Regions from separate parts of the Modestobacter lacusdianchii genome, predicted to be linked through region 3. Evidence: predicted binding sites of a transcription regulator. Region 3 holds the regulator's gene; each other region holds the start of a gene.

Evidence for each region. Region 3 encodes LexA, which represses DNA repair genes until DNA is damaged. Its sites were predicted from a motif close to TCGAACANNTGTTCGA; they were not measured.
Region 1: the regulator LexA is predicted to act here: its motif matches at 4,925-4,940, upstream of ACJTNH_RS00885 (DUF6504 family protein).
Region 2: the regulator LexA is predicted to act here: its motif matches at 4,472-4,487, upstream of ruvC (crossover junction endodeoxyribonuclease RuvC).

Annotation. Positions count from the first base shown of each region.
Region 1 is NZ_JBJJTJ010000001.1:184,437-191,971, reverse strand. It holds gene ACJTNH_RS00910 (glycosyltransferase) at 29-1,171, opposite strand; gene ACJTNH_RS00905 (carotenoid biosynthesis protein) at 1,168-1,968, opposite strand; gene ACJTNH_RS00900 (phytoene desaturase family protein) at 1,965-3,578, opposite strand; gene ACJTNH_RS00895 (GNAT family N-acetyltransferase) at 3,635-4,228, opposite strand; gene ACJTNH_RS00890 (YbaK/EbsC family protein) at 4,225-4,752, opposite strand; gene ACJTNH_RS00885 (DUF6504 family protein) at 5,052-5,378, shown strand; gene ACJTNH_RS00880 (SAV_6107 family HEPN domain-containing protein) at 5,378-5,899, shown strand; gene ACJTNH_RS00875 (DNA polymerase III subunit alpha) at 5,896-7,535, shown strand, end outside.
Region 2 is NZ_JBJJTJ010000001.1:60,585-68,119, reverse strand. It holds gene ACJTNH_RS00345 (phosphatidylinositol mannoside acyltransferase) at 1-69, shown strand, start outside; gene ACJTNH_RS00340 (glycosyltransferase family 4 protein) at 69-1,286, shown strand; gene ACJTNH_RS00335 (hypothetical protein) at 1,298-1,846, shown strand; gene pdxS (pyridoxal 5'-phosphate synthase lyase subunit PdxS) at 1,899-2,816, shown strand; gene pdxT (pyridoxal 5'-phosphate synthase glutaminase subunit PdxT) at 2,813-3,487, shown strand; gene ACJTNH_RS00320 (YebC/PmpR family DNA-binding transcriptional regulator) at 3,560-4,312, shown strand; gene ruvC (crossover junction endodeoxyribonuclease RuvC) at 4,508-5,074, shown strand; gene ruvA (Holliday junction branch migration protein RuvA) at 5,169-5,804, shown strand; gene ruvB (Holliday junction branch migration DNA helicase RuvB) at 5,801-6,928, shown strand; gene yajC (preprotein translocase subunit YajC) at 7,086-7,439, shown strand; gene secD (protein translocase subunit SecD) at 7,454-7,535, shown strand, end outside.
Region 3 is NZ_JBJJTJ010000003.1:148,766-156,300, reverse strand. It holds gene ACJTNH_RS03345 (ABC transporter substrate-binding protein) at 1-434, shown strand, start outside; gene ACJTNH_RS03340 (ABC transporter permease) at 478-2,307, shown strand; gene ACJTNH_RS03335 (enoyl-CoA hydratase/isomerase family protein) at 2,304-3,092, shown strand; gene lexA (transcriptional repressor LexA) at 3,151-3,951, opposite strand; gene ACJTNH_RS03325 (LysM peptidoglycan-binding domain-containing protein) at 4,257-4,835, shown strand; gene nrdR (transcriptional regulator NrdR) at 5,116-5,667, shown strand; gene ACJTNH_RS03315 (vitamin B12-dependent ribonucleotide reductase) at 5,771-7,535, shown strand, end outside.

The sequences.
Region 1 (7,535 bases), on a different contig from region 3:
GCAGCTCGCGAGGGTCCATCAGCCCAGGCTAGGGGCGGCCCGCCGGGGCTGCCGGGTGGCCGGCGGTCAGGGCCCGGCCGCGCCAGTGGAGCGTGCCGCGGTGGTGCCCGGCCACCGAGCGGGCGACCAGCACGTCCAGCAGCGCGACCGACACCGGGTGGGCCAGCGCGTCGGGCCACACCCGGCTGCCGGTGCCGGCGGCGACGACGGCCCGCCCGGCGACCCCGGCGGCATAGCCGACCGCTCCGGCCCGGGACCCGGTGAGCGCGGCCAGCGGGGGCAGCAACCAGACCGCGCTGAGCGCGGCGGCGGCCCCGACGGCCGCCATGGGCCGCCCGCCCACCGCCGACCACAGCGACTTGCCGTAGCCGTCCCGGACCCCCGGCCAGCCGTCGTACATCCGGCAGGCGGCCAGCGTCGAGCCGTCGACCACCACCCCGCGGCCGCCGGCGGCCTTCACCGCCCGCAGCAGCGCGACGTCCTCGATCACCTCGCCGCGCACCGCGGCGTGTCCGCCGGCCCGGTCGTAGGCCGCCCGGCGGACCACCAGGAACTGCCCGTTGGCCGCCGCCAGCGAGGGCCGCGGCGAGCGCTCGGCCAGCCGCAGCGGCAGCAGGGTGCCCCACAGCCACTGCTGCAGCGGCTGGACCAGTCGCTCGGCCGCGCTGCCGGTCAGCTGCCGGGGCCACGGGGACACCAGGTCCAGCCCCGCCTCGTCGAGGACGGCAGCGGCCGAGGCGATCGCGTCGGGCATCAGCCGCACGTCGGCGTCCAGGAAGACCAGCAGGTCGGTGTCGCCGGCGGCCTCTGCTCCCTGCGCGCAGGCGTGTGGCTTGCCCAGCCACCCCGCCTCCGGCGGCGTACCGGGGACCAGCCGCACCCGGTCGTCGCCGACCGCCGCCACCCGGTCGGCCGTGCCGTCGGTGGAGCCGTCGTCGACCACCACGACCCGGAGGTCTCGAACGCCCCGCTGGTCGAGCACGGCGGCCAGGCAGCCCTCGATCTGCTCGGCCTCGTCGCGGGCCGGGACGACGACGGTGACCCGCCGGGCCGTCGGGCGTGCGAGGGCCGGTGGCCGGCGCAGCAACCGGGTGTTGACCACCGCGTGCAGCGCGGCCAGCACCGAGAGGCCGGCGCAGACCCGCACCAGCCGCCGCCAGGCCGCAGTCACCGGCGGCGCTGCTGGAGCACCAGGGCGACGACCACCGGCAGGGCCAGCAGCACGCCCCAGACCGCGGACCCGGGCAGGCCCAGCCAGCCGGCGTGCGCGAGCGCACCGCCGAGCACCATCCAGCCCAGGGTGAGCAGCGGTGCGGTGTCGCCGGCGCGCGGCGGGCCGGGACGGGCGGTGCGGGCGACGAGCAGGTCGAGTGCGGTCATCAGCACCAGCCCGGCGAACAGCCAGCCGGCGAGGTTGGTCAGCGGCACCGTGTCGATGCCGGGCAGCCCCGGGCTGGGGTGCGCCCAGCGCCAGTAGCCGGCCTGGACCAGCTGCGGGTCGAGCACGACGTCCCAGACCGCGAAGACGTAGGCCGCGATCAGCACCCGCACCGGCCGGGACGACGGCGCGAGCCGGCGGGCGGCCACCCAGCTGGGCCAGGCCATCATCAGCCAGGCCAGCGGCACCAGGAAGGGCACGCCGAGCAGCGTCGGGCCGAGCACGTCGCTGTAGGTGTAGCTGCCGTAGGGGAACCCGGTGGCCAGGCCCAGCGCCTCGAAGAGCACGGCGACCACGGCCACCAGCACCAGCACGCCGAGCCCGGTGCGCAGCCCCCGGCTGACGGCGGCGTGGCTGATCGCGGCCGCCGAGCCGAACAGCACGATCGCCCAGCTGACCCCGTCGCGGGCCGGGCCGTCGGTGAGCGGGTAGGCGATCGCGGTGCCCAGCAGGGCCACGGTGAGCGCCAGCGGCACCCAGCCGGCCGACGGCCGGGGGAGGACGCGGGGGGCGGTGATCGCGCCGGTCATCCCGCCGTCCTCCGGCGGAGCTTCCGGACGAGCTCTGCTCGCAGCCGGGCCGCCGGACGGCGGTCGGCGAGCACCACCCGCGCCGCGGTGCGCCCGGAGTTGCCGGACACCCCGCCGCCGGGGTGCGTGGAGGCGCCGGTCAGGTAGAGACCGCCCAGGCCGGGCACCCGGTGCCCGGACAGCGCCGGGGTGGGCCGGAACCCGAACATGCTGGCCAGGCTCATCTCCACGTGCATGACGTTGCCACGCAGCAGGGACAGTTCCTGCTCCAGCTTCAGCGGGGTCTGTACGTACAGCCGCTGTACCGAGTCGGCGAACCCCGGGGCGTAGCGGTCGACCGCGGCGATCAGCTGCTGGGCGGCCCGGTCGGCGATCTGCTCCCAGTCCGAGCCGTCGGCGAGCTCGTAGGGGTACCACTGGCCCCAGATGGTGACCACGTGCTGGCCAGCCGGGGCCAGTGTCGGGTCGCTCGCGGAGAACGACATCGCCAGCGGCACCGGCTCACGTGGCAGCTCGCCGGCCAGCCAGTCGCCGTGCGCCCGGGCCAGCTGCGCCCGGTCGGTGCACAGCAGTTGCAGCCCCTGTAACGCCTCGTCGCCCACCCCGGGGTACTGCGGCAACGCGTCGGTCTGGCAGCGCAGCACCAGGCCGAAGCCGTTGCCCAACGGCGGGTCGGCGTCGGCCAGCGCGGGCGGTGCGTCGTCCCCGGCGAGGGCCTTGGTGGCCAGCACGTGGCAGGCGGCGACGACGACGGGTGCGGTGATCCGCCGTCCGGAGACCGTCTGCACCCCGGTCACCCGCCGGTCGCCGTCCGGGCCCTCCACCAGCAGCCGCGCCGCGCCGTCCCCGAGGGTCACCCGGCCGCCGTCGCTGGCCAGCCGCGCGGCCAGCGCCTGCGTGAGCCCGCCCGAGCCGCCCACCGGGTGGCCGGGCGGGACGTCGTGCAGCAGCGCCACCCAGGCGACCATCGCGGCCGTGCCGGGCTCGGACATCGGCGGGCCGGACTGCGCCCCGAACCAGGCCAGCGCCGCCTTGAGCCGTTCGCTGGTGAACCAGCGGTCCAGCAGGGCGTCACCGGAACCGAGGAAGTCGGTGGCGATCTCCCCGCCGGAGGTGCGCGGCTGCCCGCGCCGGGGTGCGCCCACCGGCCACAGGTGCCGGACCAGCCGCGCGGGGCTCGGCCGGTCACCGAAGGCCGAGACCACCGCGGCGCTGCGCGGGCCCCACACCTCGACGAACCGGCGGTAGGCCGCGGCGTCGGCGTCCCCGCACGCGGCGGCGATCGAGGCGCAGGTGGCGTCGAGGTCGACGGAGAAGACCAGCGGCCGGCCGTCCGGACCGGGGTCACCGGGCACCGGCGCGGGCGCGAACCCCCACGGGTCGCAGTCGACGTAGTGCAGCCCGTGCCGCTCCAGCTCGAGCTCCTCGACCACCCCGCTGTGCCGGATGATCACGTGCGCGCTGGAGCCGCGGTCGACCCGCACGCCCGGCCAGCGCTCCACGGTGGAGACCGCGCCACCGAGCACCTCGTCGGACTCCACCACCTCCACCCGCAGCCCGGCCCGGGCCAGGTGGCAGGCGGCGACCAGGCCGTTGTGCCCTGAGCCGATGACGACGGCGTCGACGGCGGTGTCGGCCAGGGGTGTCTCCGGTGTCGCTACGGGGATCAGTCCTTCGGGACGGGGCGGGCCAGCGGCAACCGGGCGCCGAGGATGGCGAACGGGCGCGGGTCGCCGGGGAAGTGGTGATTGCGGGCCAGGTCGACGAACCCGTCGGCGTGGTAGAGCCGGAAGGCCTTGGTGTCGGTGTCCGGGGTGCTCAGCAACGCGGCCGGGTACGGCAGGTCGGCCAGCAGGGCGTGCAGCAGCTGGCGGCCCAGGCCGCGGCTCTGGGAGTCGGGGTGCACGTGCAGCTCGCAGACCTCGAAGGCCCCCGGCAGCCACTGCTTGGCCGTACGCCGGTCGAGGGCGCTGCGCACCTGGTCGTGCCACCACTGGCCGGGGGCGACCAGGTAGCCGTAGCCGAAGCCGACCAGGCGCTCGGCCGTCGTGCCGTCCTCCTGGCGGCCCTCGGCGAAGGCGCCGACCGCCCGGAAGCCGGGCCGCTCGGTGTGCTGCACGGCGTAGCCGTAGCGACCGGCGACGACGGAGTCGCCGTAGCCCATCGCGGCGCCGTAGATCGCCAGCGCCTCGTGCAGGTGCTCGCGCATCCAGCCGGCGGGCAGCTCGGTGACGCGGGTGGCGGGGGTGGTGTCGGTCATCGGGGGGTCCCCTCGTCGTCGCCGGGCCGGGAGCCGGGCCCGGGGCCCACCTCCGCGGGTGTGCCGGCGGTGAGCTGCAGCAGCTCGTCGTAGCTGGTGGGGAAGACGGTGTGCGGGTGCCCGGCCGCGGCCCACACCTGGTCGTGCCGGGCCAGCTCCACGTCGACCAGGGTGCCGATCGGCGCCGGGTGGCCGATCGGGGCGACCCCACCGATGGCCTGACCGGTGTGCTCGCGGACGAACCCGGGCGTGGCCCGGGCGATCCGGGGGACGCCGAGCAGGTCGGCGACGAGGGCCTCGTCGACCCGGTGCGCGCCGCTGGTCAGCACCAGCAGGGGCTGGCCGCCGGCGTCGAACACGAGGCTGTTGGCGATCGCGCCGACCTCGACGCCCAGCTGCGCGGCGGCGGCAGCGGCGGTGCGGGCGCTGTCGGGCAGCACGCGCACCTCGCCGGTTGCGCCGGCCTCGCGCAGCAGGCGTGCCACCTCGGCGACCCGGGGGTGCTGGGTCTCCGCGGCGGTCATGCCGGCGATCCTCCCACCGGCGCCGGGCCCGCGCCCCACCCGGGAGCCGCCGGTGGGTCCGTGGCCGCTGCCGGACCGGCGGCGCTCGGTGCAGCGGCTGTAACGACACGGCCGCCGACACGCCCGCGTCGGCTTGACGCCCTCGGTGGTGGACCGGTCTACTGGTCGGTGTTCGAACACCTGTTCGAACACCGGTGGGTCCGCTCACCGGCCCGGGTCGTCACGCCGCAGGGTGTGCGCTTCCCCGCCGGGCCGGTCGCGGTCCGACCGGTGGGGGGCTGAGAGTTGCGGAGTCTGTCATGAGCCGGGTGCTCGTCGGGGCCGGTGGCCACGTCGGTGAAGAGGTGCAGGTCGAGCAGGGGCCGTCGGGGCCGGCCCAGTTCTGGCGGGCGCAGACCCGCTACGTGGTGGGTGAGCTGCTCGACTCCTGGGTGGAGACCGCACCGTGGTGGCAGCCCGGCGCCGCCGGTCGTGGTGGCGCGTCCGCCGACCTGGTGGCCACCCGGCAGGTGTGGCGGGTCGAGGCCGTCCGCGCCGGGCGTTCCCGGATGAGCTTCGCCGGGGTGTTCGACCTGTCCTGGGAGCCGACGGCGAACCAGTGGCTGCTCGTGCGGGTGCACGACTGATGGGCGCCGCACGTGCCCTGCCGGCCCAGGGCGAGCTCCCGTTGCCCCCACCGCTGCCGACCGCCGCGGCCCAGCTGCTCGGCCAGGCCCACCGCGGCCTGGGCGAGGCCGCTGCCTGCCCCGACGCCGGCTGGCGGTACGCCACCGCGCACCTGGCCGCGCTCCGGGCCGCGGCCGCGGTGCTGGCCGCCCGTACCCAGCCCGAGCCGGCGCGGCGCCGGCCGCGCAGCGCCTGGGTGCTGATCGGTCAGGTCGCCCCGGAGCTGGGCGAGTGGGCGGCGTTCTTCGCCGCCGGGGCGGCCAAGCGCGCCGCGGCCGAGGCCGGGCTGTCGCACGCGGTGACCGAGCGGGAGGCCGACGACCTGGTGCGCGACGTGCGCACGTTCCTCGGCGTCGTCGAGACCGCGATCAGCCGCCCGGTGGCGTCGCCACCCCGGCTGCGCGCGGTCGACCCGGGCTCGCGCCGTCGCGGCTCCGGGCGCACCGGCCCGAGCACCACCGGTCCGAGCACCACCCCGTGAGCGACCCCTTCGTCCACCTGCACGTCGCCTCGGGGTACTCGATGCGGCACGGCGCCAACCACCCGGCCGACCTGGTCACCCGGGCAGCCGACCACGGCATGGGGGCGCTGGCGCTGACCGACCGCGACGGCCTCTACGGGGCGGTCAAGTTCGCCCTGGCCTGCCGGTCGGCCGACATCCGCCCGCTGTTCGGCGTCGACCTCGCCGTCGACCCGGTCGCCGGCGGCGAGCCGGGGGAGCAGACCCCCGGCCGGATCACCGCCGCCGCCCGGCACCGGGCCGCGCACCCCGCCGGCCGCCGGTCCCCGGCCCGCGGCGGGGCCAGCGTCGACCCGCGGTCCCCACGGGTCACCTTCCTCGCCCGGGACGGCGCGGGCTGGCGGTCGCTGTGCCGGCTGACCAGCGCCACCCACCTGGGCGGCACCCGCGGGGAGCCGGTGAGCTCGCTGACCCTGGCCGCCGAGCACTCGAACGGGCTGCTGGCGCTGCTGGGCCCCGGGTCCTCGGTGGGCCGGGCGCTGGCCGCCGGCCGGGCCGACCTGGCGCACGCCCGGCTCGCTGCCTGGCGATCGGTCTTCGGCCCCGGGCAGCTGGTGCTGGAGGTCGTGCACCACCGCGGGCAGGGCGACCGGTCCCGCGCGCAGGCGATGCTGCGGCTGGCCGCCGAGGCCGGGGTGCCGGCGGTGCTCACCAACGCCGTCCGGTGCGTCGACGCCATCGACGCCCCGACCGCCGACGTCCTGGACGCCAGCCGCCGACTGGTGCCGCTGGGGCAGCGGCACGTCGACCGGCGCACCGCCGAGGGGCACCTGAAGTCGGGCAAGGAGATGGCGCTGCTCGCCGAGGAGCTGGCCGGCCCCGACCGGGACGCCGCGCTGCGCCTGCTGGAGACCACCGCCCGGGTCGCCGAGCAGTGCGTGGTCGACGTCCGGGCCGACCTCGGCATCGGCACCGTGCGCCACCCCGAGCTCGACGTGGTCACCACCTCCGCCGAGCGGGGGATGAGCCCCTCGCAGGTGCTGCGCGGCCGGTGCGAGGCCGGGTTCGGCCGGCGCGGGATGAGCCCGACGGCCGCGGTGCGCGAGCGGCTGGAGGAGGAGCTGGCGGTGATCGACTCCCTCGGTTACCCGTCCTACTTCCTCACCGTCGCCGACGTGGTCACCCTGATCAAGGAGCTCCGGGTGCGGGCCGCGGCGCGCGGCTCGGGCGCCGGCAGCCTGGTCACCTACCTGCTGGGCATCTCCGACGTCGACCCGATCCGCTACGGCCTGCTGATGGAGCGGTTCCTCTCCCCGCTGCGCCACCAGCTGCCCGACATCGACATCGACGTCGAGTCCGCCCGGCGGATGGAGGTCTACGACGCGGTGATCGACCGCTTCGGTGCCTCCCGGGTCAGCTGCATCTCGATGATGGACACCTACCGGGTGCGGCACGCGATCCGCGACGTCGGCGCCGCCCTCGGGCTGCCCCCGGCCGAGGTCGACGCGGTGGCCAAGGCGTTCCCGCACATCCGGGCCAACCAGGTGCACGCGGCGCTGCGCGACCTCCCCGAGCTGCGGGCCAGCCGGATGGGGTCGCAGCGGGGCGGCGGCACCGGCGACCTCGACCTGCTGTTCGACCTGGTCTCCCGGCTCGA
Region 2 (7,535 bases), on a different contig from region 3:
GACCCGGCGCCGGCCGGCGCCTCCGACGACGGGGCCCCGGCCGGGCCGGCCCGCACCGAGGTGGGCTGATGCGCATCGGGCTGGTGAACCCCTACCAGTGGGACGTCCCCGGCGGCGTCCAGTACCACGTGCGTGACCTCGCCGAGACGCTGCGCGCGCTCGGGCACCACGTCGAGGTGCTCACCCCCGCCGAGCACGAGGAGAACCTGCCGGCCGAGCACGTCACCTGGGCGGGCCGGGCGGTGCCGGTGCCGTACAACGGCTCGATGGCCAGCGTGCAGTTCGGGCTGGTGTCGGCGGCCCGGGTGCGCCGCTGGCTGCGTGAGGGCGGCTTCGACGTCGTCCACGTGCACGAGCCGGCGCCGCCGTCGGTCTCGCTGCTGGTCTGCATGATCGCCAAGGGGCCGATCGTGGCCACCTTCCACACCGCGACGACCCGGTCCAAGTGGCTGGCCGTCTGGGGGCCCTGGGTGCGGCCGTGGCTGGAGCGGATCAGCGGCCGGATCGCGGTGTCGGACTTCGCCCGCCGGGTGCAGGTCGAGCACCTGGGCGGGGACGCGGTGGTCATCCCGAACGGGGTGCACGTGCCCGCCTTCGCCGAGGGGCCGTCGCTGAGCGGCCACCAGCGGGGGGTCGGCGGCCCCACGATCGGCTTCCTGGGGCGCTACGACGAGCCGCGCAAGGGCCTGCCGGTGCTCCTGGAGGCGATGCGCGGCGTCGTCCGGGACCACCCGGGCGCGCACCTGCTGGTCGCCGGCCGCGGCGACCCGGACCGGCTCGCCGAGCTGGTGGGGGAGGAGCTCCGCCCGCACGTGACGCTGCTGGGTGAGCTGAGCGAGGCGGACAAGGGCGCCTTCCTCCGCTCGGTCGACGTGTACTGCGCGCCCAACCTGCTCGGGGAGTCCTTCGGGGTGGTCCTCCTGGAGGCGATGGCGGCCGGTGCGCCGGTGGTGGCCAGCGACCTGGACGCCTTCGCGCGGGTGCTGGACGACGGCGCAGCCGGCGTGCTCGTGCCGCGCGGCGACGCCGACGCGCTGGCCGCCGCCCTGGACGGTCTGCTCGCCGACCCCGTGCGACGGGCCGAGCTGGCCGCCGTCGGGCACCAGGTCGCGGCCGGCTACGACTGGTCGGTGATCGCCCGGCGCATCCTGGCCGTCTACGAGACGGTCGCGCCGCCCGGCGGCGTCGGGGTCACCGCCTCGGCCGAGGACGACGCGGCCCTGCTGGGCGACGGCCCGGACGACGGCGGGACGCCGGGGCCCTTCCGGCGGCGGGTGCGCCGCTAGCCTGAGCAGTCGTGACCACCGGTGCCTGGCTGCTGCTCGTCGCCGGCGTGCTGCTGATCACGCTCCTGCTCTGGACGGCGTGGACGCTGACCCGGCTGCGGCGGCTGGCCGGCAGGGTCCGCCGGGCGCGCGACGTGCTGGACGCCGCGCTGCTGCGCCGCGCCGAGCTCGCGGCGGCACTGGCCCGCGAGGGTGCCGACGCGCTCGGGCCGGACCTGGCCGCCGCGCTGGCGCGCGCCGCGGCCGGTGCCCGCGCACCGTCGGCCGGTGACCGGGAGGCCGCCGAGAACGCCCTGGGCCGGTTGCTGCGGCGGGTCCCCGAGGAGGTGCGGCCGGCCGAGCTGACCGAGGCGGGGGTCCGGGTCGGGCTGGCCCGGCGGTTCTACAACGACGCCGTCCGGGACACCCGGGCGCTGCGGCACGGGCGGCTGGCCCGCGTGCTGCGGCTGCACGCCCGCCGTCCGCTGCCGCGCTACTTCGACATCGACGACGGGCTGGACGCCGTGCTCACCGCCCCGGTCGGCGGGGGCGCGCCGGACGGCCGCCGGTCGGCCGGCTGAACCGCCGTACGCTGGGCCGTCCACGCCCGACGACCCTGCGAGGCAGCACACCGTGACCCAGCACACCAGCGAGTCCGCCGAGACCACCCCGGGCACCGGCACCGAGCGCGTCAAGCGCGGCATGGCCGAGCAGCTCAAGGGCGGCGTGATCATGGACGTCGTCACCCCCGAGCAGGCCCGGATCGCCGAGGACGCCGGCGCCGTCGCGGTGATGGCGCTGGAGCGGGTGCCCGCCGACATCCGGGCCCAGGGCGGCATCGCCCGGATGAGCGACCCGGACATGATCGAGTCGATCATCGGCGCGGTCTCCATCCCGGTGATGGCCAAGGCCCGGATCGGGCACTTCGTCGAGGCCCAGGTGCTGCAGGCGCTCGGCGTCGACTACATCGACGAGTCCGAGGTGCTCACCCCGGCCGACGAGGCGCACCACATCGCCAAGAGCGAGTTCACCGTGCCGTTCGTGTGCGGGGCGACCGACCTGGGCGAGGCGCTGCGCCGGATCGCCGAGGGCGCGGCGATGATCCGCTCCAAGGGCGAGGCCGGTACCGGCAACGTCGTGGAGGCCACCCGCCACATGCGGCAGATCCGCGGCGACATCAGGCGGCTGTCGACGCTGGACGAGACCGAGCTGTTCGTCGCCGCCAAGGAGCTGCGCGCCCCGTACGACCTGGTGGTCGAGGTCGCCCGGCGGGGCGCGTTGCCGGTCGTGCTGTTCACCGCCGGCGGGATCGCCACCCCGGCCGACGCCGCGATGATGATGCAGCTGGGTGCCCAGGGCGTCTTCGTCGGCTCGGGCATCTTCAAGTCCGGTGACCCGGCCCAGCGGGCGGCGGCCATCGTGCAGGCCACCACCTTCTTCGACGACCCGCAGGTGGTCGCCAAGGTCTCCCGCGGCCTGGGCGAGCCGATGGTCGGGATCAACGTGTCGACGCTGCCGGAGTCCGAGCGCTACGCCGTGCGCGGCTGGTGAGCGCCCCGCTCGTCGGGGTGCTCGCCCTGCAGGGCGACGTCCGTGAGCACGTCGCGGCCCTGACCGCCGCCGGCGCCCGTGCCCGGCCGGTCCGCCGGCCGGCGGAGCTGGCCGAGGTCGACGGGCTGGTCGTGCCCGGCGGGGAGTCGACCACGATGGCGAAGCTGGCTGCCCGCTTCGGGATGCTCGCGCCGCTGCGGGCGGCGGTGCGTGCCGGCCTCCCGGTGTACGGCTCCTGCGCCGGGATGATCATGCTGGCCGACACGGTGCTGGACGCCCCGGCCGACCAGGAGACCATCGGCGGGCTGGACGTCACGGTGCGCCGCAACGCCTTCGGCCGGCAGGTCGACTCCTTCGAGGGCGAGGTCGCGATCGCCGGGCTGGACGGGCCCCCGGTGCACGCCGTCTTCATCCGGGCGCCCTGGGTCGAGGAGGCCGGGCCCGGGGTCGAGGTCCTCGGCCGGGTCGAGGGCGGGCCGGCCGACGGTAAGATCGTGGCCGTCCGCCAGGGTCGCCTGGTGGCCACCAGCTTCCACCCCGAGCTCACGGGTGATCCCCGGGTGCACGCGCTGTTCGTGGAGCTGGTGCGGGCAGCCCGTGCCCGGGACCTGAGTTCGGACGGCGCCGGTGCCGGCGTCGGCGGTGGGGGAGGAGAGCTGCTCAGTGAGTGAGCGTGCGACCTCACCAGAGTGCACAGTGGCTCGGCTGCGGACGCAGCCGACGAGCGTCAGCGAGGAGAGCAAGTGAGCGGCCATTCCAAGTGGGCGACGACCAAGCACAAGAAGGCCGGGATCGACGCCAAGCGCGGCAAGCTCTTCGCCAAGCTGATCAAGAACATCGAGGTGGCCGCCCGCACCGGCGGCGGTGACCCGGCGGGCAACCCGACCCTCTTCGACGCCATCCAGAAGGCGAAGAAGAGCTCGGTGCCCAACGACAACATCGACCGCGCGGTCAAGCGCGGGTCCGGCGCCGAGGCCGGCGGTGTCGACTACCAGGGCATCACCTACGAGGGCTACGCCGCGGCCGGGGTCGCCGTGCTCATCGAGTGCCTCACCGACAACAAGAACCGGTCGGCGATGGAGGTGCGCACCGCGATGACCCGCAACGGCGGCACCATGGCCGACCCGGGCTCGGTGTCCTACCTCTTCTCGCGCAAGGGCGTGGTCGTCGTCCCGGCCGCCGGCCACACGGAGGACGACGTGCTGATGGCCGTCCTGGACGCCGGCGCCGAGGAGGTCCGCGACCTGGGCGACACCTTCGAGGTGGTCAGCGAGCCCGGTGACATGGTCGCCGTGCGCACCGCCCTGCAGGAGGCCGGCATCGAGTACGACTCCGCCGACATGGGCTTCGTGCCCAGCGTGCAGGTCGAGCTGGACGCCGAGGCCGCGGCGAAGGTGTTCAAGCTCATCGACGCCCTCGAGGACCTCGACGACGTGCAGAACGTCTACGCCAACTACGACGTCTCCGACGAGGTCCTGGAGACCATCGACGCCTAGGCCCTCTCGCAGGGCCCCGGTGCGAGCGTGCGAGTGCTGGGGGGCGAGAGGGTCCTTCGTCCGTCCTCCTCGTCCCTCGCCCGCTCGGGACGAGCCTCTGGACGGGGGCCGACGGGCGTGTCGTGGGCCCGTCCGGCTGGCATCCCGGCTAGCGTCGACTCGAACGTGTGTTCGTGCGATGGTGGGGGAGTGGTCATGCGGGTGCTCGGCATCGACCCGGGCCTGACCCGGTGCGGGTGGGGCGTGGTCGAGGGGCGTCCCGGTGCCCGGCCCACCGCGCTGGGGGTCGGCGTCGTCCGCACCTCTCCGGAGCTGGACCTGGAGCTGCGGCTGCTCGAGGTGCACACCGCGGTCACCGCGCTGCTCCGGGAGCACCGGCCGGTGGCGGTGGCGATCGAGAGGGTCTTCACCCAGAACAACAAGGGGACGGCGACCGGCACCGCCCAGGCCGCCGGGGTCGCGGCGCTGGCCGCGGCACAGGCCGACCTGCCGGTGGCCTGGCACACGCCCAGCGAGGTGAAGGCCGCGATCTCCGGCAACGGCCGCGCCGACAAGGAGCAGGTCACGCTCATGGTGACCCGGGTGCTCGGCCTGGCCACCGCGCCCAAGCCGGCCGACGCCGCCGACGCCCTCGCGCTGGCCGTCTGCCACGTCTGGCGCGCCCCGGCGCAGGCCAGGCTGCGGGTGGCGGCGCTGGCCGGCGGCATCGGCGCGCCGGTGCGCAGCACCACCCTCCCGCGCTGGACCGGCATCTCGCGATGAGCGGTCCCGTGACGAGCCGTCTCGTGACCAGCCGCCTCCCGATGAGCACAGCAGGCGCCACCCGGTGCCCGGACCGACCGACAGGAGTGGCCCGTTGATCGCCAGCGTGAACGGCCGGGTGGCCGCGGTGTCCCCGGACGGCGCGGTCGTCGAGGTCGGCGGGGTGGGGCTGTCCGTGCAGTGCACCCCGGGCACGATCGCCCGGCTGACGGTGGGGGAGCCGGCCCGGCTGTCGACCAGCCTGGTGGTGCGCGAGGACTCGCTGACCCTCTACGGCTTCGCCGACGACGACGAGCGGCAGCTGTTCGAGCTGCTGCAGACCGCCAACGGGGTCGGCCCCCGGCTGGCCCAGGCGGTGCTGGCCATCCACCCGCCGCGGGAGGTGCGCCGGGCGGTCTCGATGGGCGACCTCAAGGCGCTGATGCAGGTGCCCGGGATCGGCAAGAAGGGTGCCGAGCGGCTCGTGCTGGAGCTCCGTGACCGGCTGGGCACCACGGCCACCGACACCTCGCTGGACGGTCCGGCGACCCCGGGGCTGCCGGCGGTGACCCCGGTGGCGCCCTGGCGTGACCAGCTCACCTCGGCCCTGGTCGGGCTGGGCTGGAGCAGTCGGGAGGCCGAGTCCGCGCTGACCGCCCTCGAGCCGGTGGCCGAGCAGCAGGCCGCGGACGGCGGCGTCCAGGTGGCGCTGCTGCTCCGTCAGGCGCTGCAGATGCTGGGCCGGTCGTGAGCGGCCCGTTCGACCGGGGCCTGTCCGCCGCCGACGCCGGGCCGGGCCGGTTCCCCGACGATGCGGTCGACCCGCGCGCCGGGGACGAGGAGCGGGTCGTCGAGTCCGCGCTCCGGCCGCACTCGCTGGGCGACTTCATCGGCCAGCCGAAGGTCGCCCGTCAGCTGGACCTGGTGCTGGAGGGCGCCAAGCGGCGCGGACGGCCGCCGGACCACGTGCTGCTGTCCGGCCCGCCCGGGCTCGGCAAGACCAGCCTGGCGCTGATCATCGGCTCGGAGCTGGGCACCTCGGTCAAGATCACCAGCGGTCCGGCCATCGAGCGGTCGGGCGACCTGGCCGCGATGCTGTCGAACCTGGCCCCCGGTGACGTGCTGTTCATCGACGAGATCCACCGCATCGCCCGCCCCGCCGAAGAGCTCCTCTACATGGCGATGGAGGACTTCCGGGTCGACGTCGTGGTCGGCAAGGGCCCCGGCGCCACCGCGATCCCGCTGGAGATCAACCCCTTCACCCTGGTCGGCGCCACCACCCGGGCCGGCCTGCTGACCGGGCCGCTGCGCGACCGGTTCGGCTTCGTCGGGCAGATGGAGTTCTACGAGCCGGCCGAGCTCCAGCGGGTGCTGGCGCGCAGCGCCGACCTGCTGGGCGTCGAGCTGTCCCCGGAGGGCTCGGCCGAGATCGCCGGGCGCTCGCGCGGCACGCCGCGGATCGCCAACCGGCTGCTGCGCCGGGTGCGCGACTACGCCGAGGTGCGGGCCGACGGCCGGGTCACCCTCGAGGTGGCCCGGGCCGCCCTGGCGCTCTACGACGTCGACGACCTCGGGCTCGACCGGCTGGACCGCTCGGTGCTCGACGCGCTGGTGACCAAGTTCGGCGGCGGCCCGGTGGGCGTGGCCACGCTGGCGGTGGCGGTCGGGGAGGAGCCGCACACCGTCGAGGAGGTCTGCGAGCCCTTCCTCGTGCGCGCCGGCCTGCTCGCCCGGACCCCTCGCGGCCGGGTGGCGACGGAGGCGGCGTTCCGGCACCTGGGGCACCCGGTGCCGCGCGGCGGCCTCCCTCTCAGTGGGGGCACAGGCGACCCGCCGCTGGACGGGGCTTCGTCACAGACCCTGTTCGACGCCTAGACTCCTGCGCGCTGGCGCGCAACCCGGCTGCGGCCGGGGCGCCTCGCCCCGGAGCCACTCCGTGCGCGCGGAGTGCGCCGGCGCCGATGTACCCGAGCGGCCCGACCCCGGGCCGCACCCACCGCGCCACCTGTCGCGGTAGAGAGGCTCACCAGTCGTGGAACAGTTCTTCCCGTTGATCCTGCTCGTCCTGGCGTTCGCCCTGCTCATCGTGCTGCCCGCCCGGCAGCGGAAGAAGATGCAGGCCAACGCGGCGGCGTTGCAGGAGTCGCTGACCGTCGGCACCCCGGTGATGCTGACCAGCGGCATCCACGGCACGGTCGCCTCCCTCGGTGAGGGCACCATCGGCCTCGAGGTCGCCCCGGGCGTGGTGGTCACCGTGGCCCGCCCGGCCGTGATGGAGGTCCGCCAGCCCGCCGGCACCGTCGGTCTCCAGGGCAGCACCGGCGCCACGGGCACCGTCGAGGGCACCGTCGACGGCGACGGCGGCTCCACCGACCGCGCTCGCTGAGCCGGGTACCCCGGATGGCCGCCCGCCAGCTCCCTGCGCGGCGCTACTTCGCCGCCTTCCTCCTGATCGTCGCGGGGCTGTACGCGCTGGTGTACC
Region 3 (7,535 bases):
GGCTGGAGCAGCTGGCCGGTCGCCAGGTCGCCGTCACCGACAGCAGCCTCGCGCTCGCCCAGCTCGTGCTGACCGGCGAGGCCGACATCGGCATCCCTGCCATCGAGTCCGCGGTGATCAGCGCCGCTGACGAGGGCGAGCCGCTGGAGATCGCCTTCATGGAGGACGGCGTGCCCTCGTTCGCCTCCGAGCTCGCGATGCTGACGGACGCGCCGCACCCGAACGCCGCGAAGCTGCTGGTCCAGTACCACCTCAGCGAGGACTTCCAGGCCGCGCTGGCCGAACAGGGTGGCCGCAGCGTGCTCGAGGACGGCCCCCAGCCGCCGGACGCCGCCGACCTCTCCGAGGTCACCCTGCTCACCGCTGACCTGTCGGAGATCGAGTCCCGTGGCGGGGACGTGGTCGCGCGCTTCGCGGAGCTCTTCAACCGATGAGCCGGCGAACGAGCGGTCCGACCGTGCAGTCGGGGTGCCGGACATGGCGCTGACCAGCTCGGCCGCCACCACCACGGCGGTCAGCGACCTGGCGGGGGCCCCGCCGGGGGCCACCGCGCCGCCGCGCCGGAGAAGCCCGGGCCAGCGGCGGGGCACCGGCTTCGAGCGGGCGATGCGCTGGGTCTGGGTGCTGGCGATCGTGGCGTTGATCGGCTACCCGATCGCGCAGGTCTTCGGGCAGAGCTTCGTGGCTGACGACGGCGGGTTCACGCTGGGCAACTACGGCCTGCTGGTGAGTGAGCCGCGTCTGGTCGAGGCTGTCCTCAACTCACTGTGGATCGCGGTCGGCACCGTGGTGGGCAGCCTGCTGCTGGGATTGCCGGTCGCCTGGTTCGCGGTGCGCACCGACCTGCCGTTCCGGCGGTTCTTCCGGGGCACCGCGGTGCTCACCTTCGCCGCGCCGAGCTTCATCGCCGCGCTGGGCTGGATCCTGCTGCTCGGGCCGCGCAACGGGCTGCTGAACACGACGTTGATGTCGCTGTTCGGCCTGGAGTCCGCGCCCTTCGACATCTTCAGCCCGTGGGGGATCATCTTCGTCCTCTCGCTGTTCCTCTACCCGCTCGTGTTCCTGCCGGTCTCGGCCGCGCTGGAGGGCATCGACCCGGCCCTGGAGCACGCGGCTGCGAGCTTGGGTGCCTCCCGGCTGCGGGTGCTGCGGACGGTCACCTTCCCCGTGATCGCCCCGGCCCTGATCGCGGGTTCGATCCTGGTCTTCGTCAGCGCTGCGGTCATCTTCGGCCCGGTCGCCATCCTCGGGGCGCCCACCGGCTTCCAGACCATCCCGACCGTGCTGCTGAGCCTCATGCAGTTCCCGCCCCGGATCGAGGCCGCGGCGGTCATCTCGGTGCCGATCCTGGTGATCATCGCCGCGCTGCTGCTGGTCCAGCGGCGCCTGGTCGGCGGCCGGAAGTTCACCGTGATCGGTGGCAAGCCGGGGCGTCAGGAAGTCACCCGCCTCGGGCCGGCGGCGCGGGCCGCCGGGCTGGCCTTCTGCTCGCTGGTCGTCGTCCTCAGCATCGTGCTGCCGTTCGGCATCCTGCTGGCGACGTCGTTCCGGGAGGCGCTGGGCCGGCCGTTCGGGGCGGACAACTTCACCCTGACCGGCAACTACGAGCAGGTGTTCAGCCAGCCACTGATCACCGCGGCGATGGGCAACAGCCTCCTCCTCGCCCTCGCGGCGACGGTGATCGCCCTCGCTCTCGCGCTGCTGGCCTCCTGGCTGGTGCACCGGACCCGGGCCCGCAGCAACGCAGTGATCGCGCCGGCGATGGCCGCGCCGCTCGCCTTCCCCGGCGCCGTCCTGGGGATCGGGCTGATCATCGCGTACGCCGCCCCGCCGTTCGGGCTGGGCGGGTCGATGTCGATCCTGCTCATCGCCTACGCGGGCAGCGCGCTGCCGCTCACCTTCGCCTACGTGCACGCGGGGATGGGGCAGATCGGCGCCGAGGTCGAGGAGGCCTCGAGGAGCCTGGGCGCCTCGTGGGCCCGTACCTGGCGGAGGATCACCGTCCCGCTGCTGCGCCCCTCGTTGCTGGCGGCCGGGCTGCTCAACTTCGTCCTGCTCTTCCGGGAGCTGGAGATGTCGGTGTTCCTCTACACCGGCGCCAACCCCACCATCGCCACCGTCCTCTACAACCTGTCCAACGAGTCGCTGTACCAGCGGGTGGGCGCCCTGTCGGTGGTCATCCTGCTGATCAACATCGTCGTGGCGGTCATCGCCATGCGCCTGCTCGACCGCCGACCGGGTGAGTCCGTCCGGCGCCGTCGCCCCGCTCCGTCCCGCACCCCCGCACTCTCGGAGGAGAACGCATGACCGTGACCACGACCGACGTGGGCCCCGGGGTTCAGCTGCGCTACGAGACCCCGCACATCGCCGTCCTGACGCTGGACAGTCCGCCGTCGAACACGTTCAGCTGGGAGAGCCGGCGGTCGTTCATGAGGGCGCTGGACGTCCTCGACGCCGACGAGCAGGTCCGCTGCCTGGTGATCACCGGCGAGGGGCGGGCGTTCACCGCGGGCGCCCACCTCGGTGAGGACCAGTCGATGACCGACGAGCAGCTCACCGACTATCTGGCCGAGTTCGGCCGGGTGCTCAACGGCGTGCAGCACTTCCGGACGCCGGTCGTCGCCGCCATCAACGGCCCGACGATCGGCGGGGGACTGGAGTTCGCCCTCTGCTGCGACATCAGGATCGCCTCCACGGACGCCTTCTTCGTCGCGGCCGGCGTCAACGTCGGGCTCATCGTGAGCTTCTGGCGGCTGCCGCGCGTCGTGGGGCTAGGGCCGGCGAAGGAGATCCTGCTGACCGGGGCCCGGTACACCGCCCAGCAGGCGCTGAACTGGGGGCTGGTGACCGAGGTGCACGAGCCGGCCGACCTGATGGACGCCGCGCTCGCCAAGGCCCAGCGGATCGCCACCCGGGCTCCGCTGTCGGTCGAGGTCACCAAGCAGGCGGTCACCGGCGCGTTCGAGATGGACTTCGCTCAGGGGCAGGCGCTGCAGACCCAGCGCTTCCTGGAGATGTTCCGGACCGAGGACCACCAGGAGGCGCTCCGGGCGTTCTTCGAGAAGCGGGACGGGGACTACCAGCGGCGCTGAACGGCATTCCCCGAGACGGCCGGCGACCCCGCGGGGTCGCCGGCTGTCGACAGGTGGGTCAAACCCGGCGGAGCACCGTGACCACGCGGCCCAGCACGGTGGCGTCGTCGCCGGGGATCGGCTCGTAGGCGTCGTTGTGCGGCAGCAGCCACACGTGCCCGTCGCGGCGCTTGTAGGTCTTCACCGTCGCCTCGCCGTCGATCATGGCCGCGACGATCTCGCCGTTCTCCGCGGTCGGCTGCTGGCGGACGACGACCCAGTCGCCGTCGCAGATCGCCGCGTCGACCATCGAGTCGCCGGCCACCTTCAGCATGAAGAGGGTGCCCTCGCCGACCAGCTCCCGCGGCAGCGGGAACACGTCCTCCACGGCCTGCTCCGCCAGGACCGGACCACCGGCGGCGATCCGGCCGACCAGCGGCACGTACGTGGGGCGGGGGGTGGCGGCCTCGTCGAGGCCGCTGCCGGCCCCGGCGCCGGCCAGCGCGGCCGGGTCGGCGGCGGGCGCCCCGGGGGTGTCGCCGGGCAGCCGGACGTCGAGCGCGCGGGGCCGGTTCGGGTCGCGCCGCAGCCAGCCCTTGCGCTGCAGCACCGACAGCTGGTGGGCCACCGACGAGGCCGAGGACAGGCCGACGGCCTCGCCGATCTCCCGGACCGAGGGCGGGTAGCCGCGCCGCTCGATGGAGTCGCGGATGACCTCGAGCACCCGGCGCTGCCGCTGGGTCAGGCCGTCGCCGGCCTCGCCGCGGTCGGGGAACTCGCGGACCGCCGCGCCACCACCCGCGACGGCGTCGTCGTCCGTGGCGCGCGTGCGCCGGGAGGAGCTCGCGCCGCCGTCTGCTGTCGGGCCGTCGGCCGCCATGTGTCCTCCTCGTCCGGCTGCCGGGGCAGCGTCTCCGGGTGCCTGTCGACCGGGGCGCCCGGCCGCCGGGCCGGTGGCCGGGCAGGGCGGCCCCGTGTCGATCGCAGGTGCACCGTAGCGGGTTGCACCGGTGTAGTTCAAACAGGTGTTCGAAGAAATCCGGTGTCGAGGGGTGGATCTGTCACTGCCGTGCGGTAGACATCGCACAGACGTTCGAGTCGAACAGGCGTTCGAGTGCACCACCTGGTCGCCCGGTCCCTCGGTCGTCGTCCCGTCCGGCACAGTCAGACAGCAGGAGCGTCCCGATGGTCAGCCCGCAGCGCAGCCTCACCGCCTCCACCCCGGCGTCGTCCCGCCCGGGTCCGGTCCGGCCGGCCTCGGCCCGCCCGGCGCCGGCCCGTGCCGTCGGGGTCCGGGGTGCCCAGTCCGTCGCGCCGGCCGTCGCCCGGCGCGACCCGGCCAGGCCGGGTGGTCGACCCGTCCGGGTCGACGGGGTCGCCGCGGCCCGTCCGGTGCGGGGCGGGTGCGGGCGCGACGGGTCCGCCACCGGCAGGGTCGCGGGGGAGTGGCCGCCGTACGACCTCGGTCCGGCGCCACTGCGGCTGACCGACCGTGGCCGGCGGGTGGCCGCCGGGCTGTCGGTCGCCATCGGTCTGTCGATCGCTGCGGCCACCGTGGTCGTCGTCGAGCTCGGTGACCGGGACGGCGGCCTCCGGCTGGCCGGTTCCTCGACCGTCGTCGTCCAGTCGGGGGACACGTTGTGGTCCATCGCCCGGGAGGTCGCGCCGGAGGAGGACCCGCGGGCGGTGGTCGACGCGATCGTGGAGCTCAACGGGCTCGACAGCGTCGACCTGCTGCCCGGTGCGGAGCTGGAGCTGCCCTGACCTGCCCGGCAGTGGCCTCAGGGCTGGGTGGCAGTGGCGCTCCACGCCTGGTGCGGACGGGGCGGACGCGACGGAGGAAGACGACACGCCGCCCCGGGGTTGCGTACCTGTAGGGGTCGGGAGCTAACCTGACCCCAACATCTTGTGTGACAGAGATGTAGTTCTCATCCACAGGCGCTTCCCCAGGTCAGTCCCAGGACATCCACCGGATGTCCCCCGGTCGGTCCACAGGGAGCGTCGGACGGTCGCTCTCGCGGCCCGCCGATCGAGGAGGTGCCCGGTGCGCTGTCCCTTCTGCCACAGCCCTGACAGTCGGGTCGTCGACTCGCGGGAGACCGACGAGGGGGCGACCACCCGTCGTCGTCGGTCCTGCCCGGTCTGCGGCCGCCGGTTCACCACCGTGGAGGAGCCGGTGCTCGCCGTCGTCAAGCGCAGCGGCGTCAGCGAGCCCTTCGACCGCAACAAGGTCATCGCCGGGGTGCGCCGGGCCTGTCAGGGCCGGCCCGTCGACGAGGCTCAGCTGGCCGTCCTCGCCGCCAAGGTCGAGGACGCCGTGCGGGCCACGGGGTCCGCCGAGGTGCCGAGCAACGAGGTCGGCCTGGCCATCCTGGGCCCGCTCCGCTACCTCGACGAGGTGGCCTACCTCCGGTTCGCCAGCGTGTACCGGTCCTTCAGCTCCGCGGCCGACTTCGAGAAGGAGATCGCCGAGCTCCGGCGGCTCCGCTACGGGGCCACCGGCCGCCCCGAGTCCGACTCCACTGACCCGGAGTCCACCGACCCCGCTGACGGGGCCCCGCCCGGCGACGCCGCCGGGCCCGCCCCGTCCCGCTGACACCGGCGCCCGTGCCGTCAGCAGCACCGACCACCGCCTCCCGACGCCCATCGACGTCGCAGCCACCACTCGCACACCCGAACGCCTTCCAGGGGAGCACGCCTTGACCGAGACAGCCGACCGCGTCGCCACCAGCCGCAACCGCCGCACCGCCGCCAAGGCCCCCACCCGGGGCAAGGGGCTGAAGGTGAAGCGCGTGTTCACCACCGCTGGTGTGCACCCCTACGACGAGGTCGTCTGGGAGCGCCGCGACGTCGTCATGACCAACTGGCGGGACGGCTCGATCAACTTCGAGCAGCGCGGGGTCGAGTTCCCGGCCGAGTGGAGCATCAACGCCACCAACATCGTCACCACGAAGTACTTCCGGGGTGCGGTCGGCAGCCCGCAGCGCGAGACCAGCCTCCGTCAGCTCATCGACCGCGTCGTGCTGACCTACGGCGCGGCCGGCCGCGAGCACGACTACTTCGCCAGCGAGGCCGACGCCGAGGTCTTCGAGCACGAGCTGACCTGGATGCTGCTGCACCAGGTGTTCAGCTTCAACTCGCCCGTCTGGTTCAACGTGGGCACCGCCTCCCCGCAGCAGGTGAGCGCCTGCTTCATCCTCGCGGTCGACGACACGATGGACTCGATCCTGAACTGGTACCGGGAAGAGGGCCTGATCTTCAAGGGCGGCTCCGGCGCCGGCCTCAACCTCTCCCGCATCCGCTCCTCCAAGGAGCTGCTCTCCTCCGGCGGCACCGCCTCCGGCCCCGTCTCCTTCATGCGCGGCGCCGACGCCTCCGCCGGCACGATCAAGTCCGGTGGCGCCACCCGCCGCGCGGCGAAGATGGTCGTCCTCGACATCGACCACCCCGACATCGAGGAGTTCATCGAGACCAAGGCGCGCGAGGAGGACAAGATCCGCGCGCTGCGGGACGCCGGGTACGACATGGACCTGGGCGGCAAGGACATCACCAGCGTCCAGTACCAGAACGCCAACAACTCGGTCCGGGTCAACGACGAGTTCATGCGTGCGGTCGAGAACGGCACCGAGTTCGGCCTGCGCGCCCGCTCCGACGGCTCGGTGATCGAGACCGTCGACGCCCGTGAGCTGTTCGGCAAGGTCACCAAGGCCGCCTGGGAGTGCGCCGACCCGGGCATCCAGTACGACGACACGATCAACGACTGGCACACCAACCCCGAGACCGGGCGGATCAACGCGTCCAACCCCTGCTCGGAGTACATGAGCCTGGACAACAGCTCGTGCAACCTGGCGTCGCTGAACCTGATGAAGTTCCTCAAGGACGACGGCACGTTCGACGCCAAGAACTTCGTCAAGGCCGTCGAGCTGATCATCACCGCGATGGACATCTCCATCTGCTTCGCCGACTTCCCGACCGACCCGATCGGTGAGACGACCCGGGCCTACCGGCAGCTGGGCATCGGCTACGCCAACCTCGGCGCGATGCTGATGGCCACCGGCCACGCCTACGACTCCCGGGGCGGCCAGACGCTGGCGGCGGCGATCACCTCGCTGATGACCGGCACCGCCTACCGCCGCTCCGCCGAGCTGGCCGGCGTCGTCGGCGCCTACGAGGGCTTCGCCCGCAACGCCGACGCCCACGCCCGGGTGATGCGCAAGCACGCCGCGGCCAACGACGCCATCCGCCCGGTCGGCGCCGACGACGCCGACGTGCTCAAGGTCGCCACCCAGCAGTGGCAGGACTGCCTGGCCATCGGCGCCGAGAACGGCTGGCGCAACGCGCAGGCCTCGGTGCTGGCCCCCACCGGCACCATCGGCTTCATGATGGACTGCGACACGACCGGCATCGAGCCGGACTTCTCGCTGGTCAAGTTCAAGAAGCTGGTCGGCGGCGGCTCCATGCAGA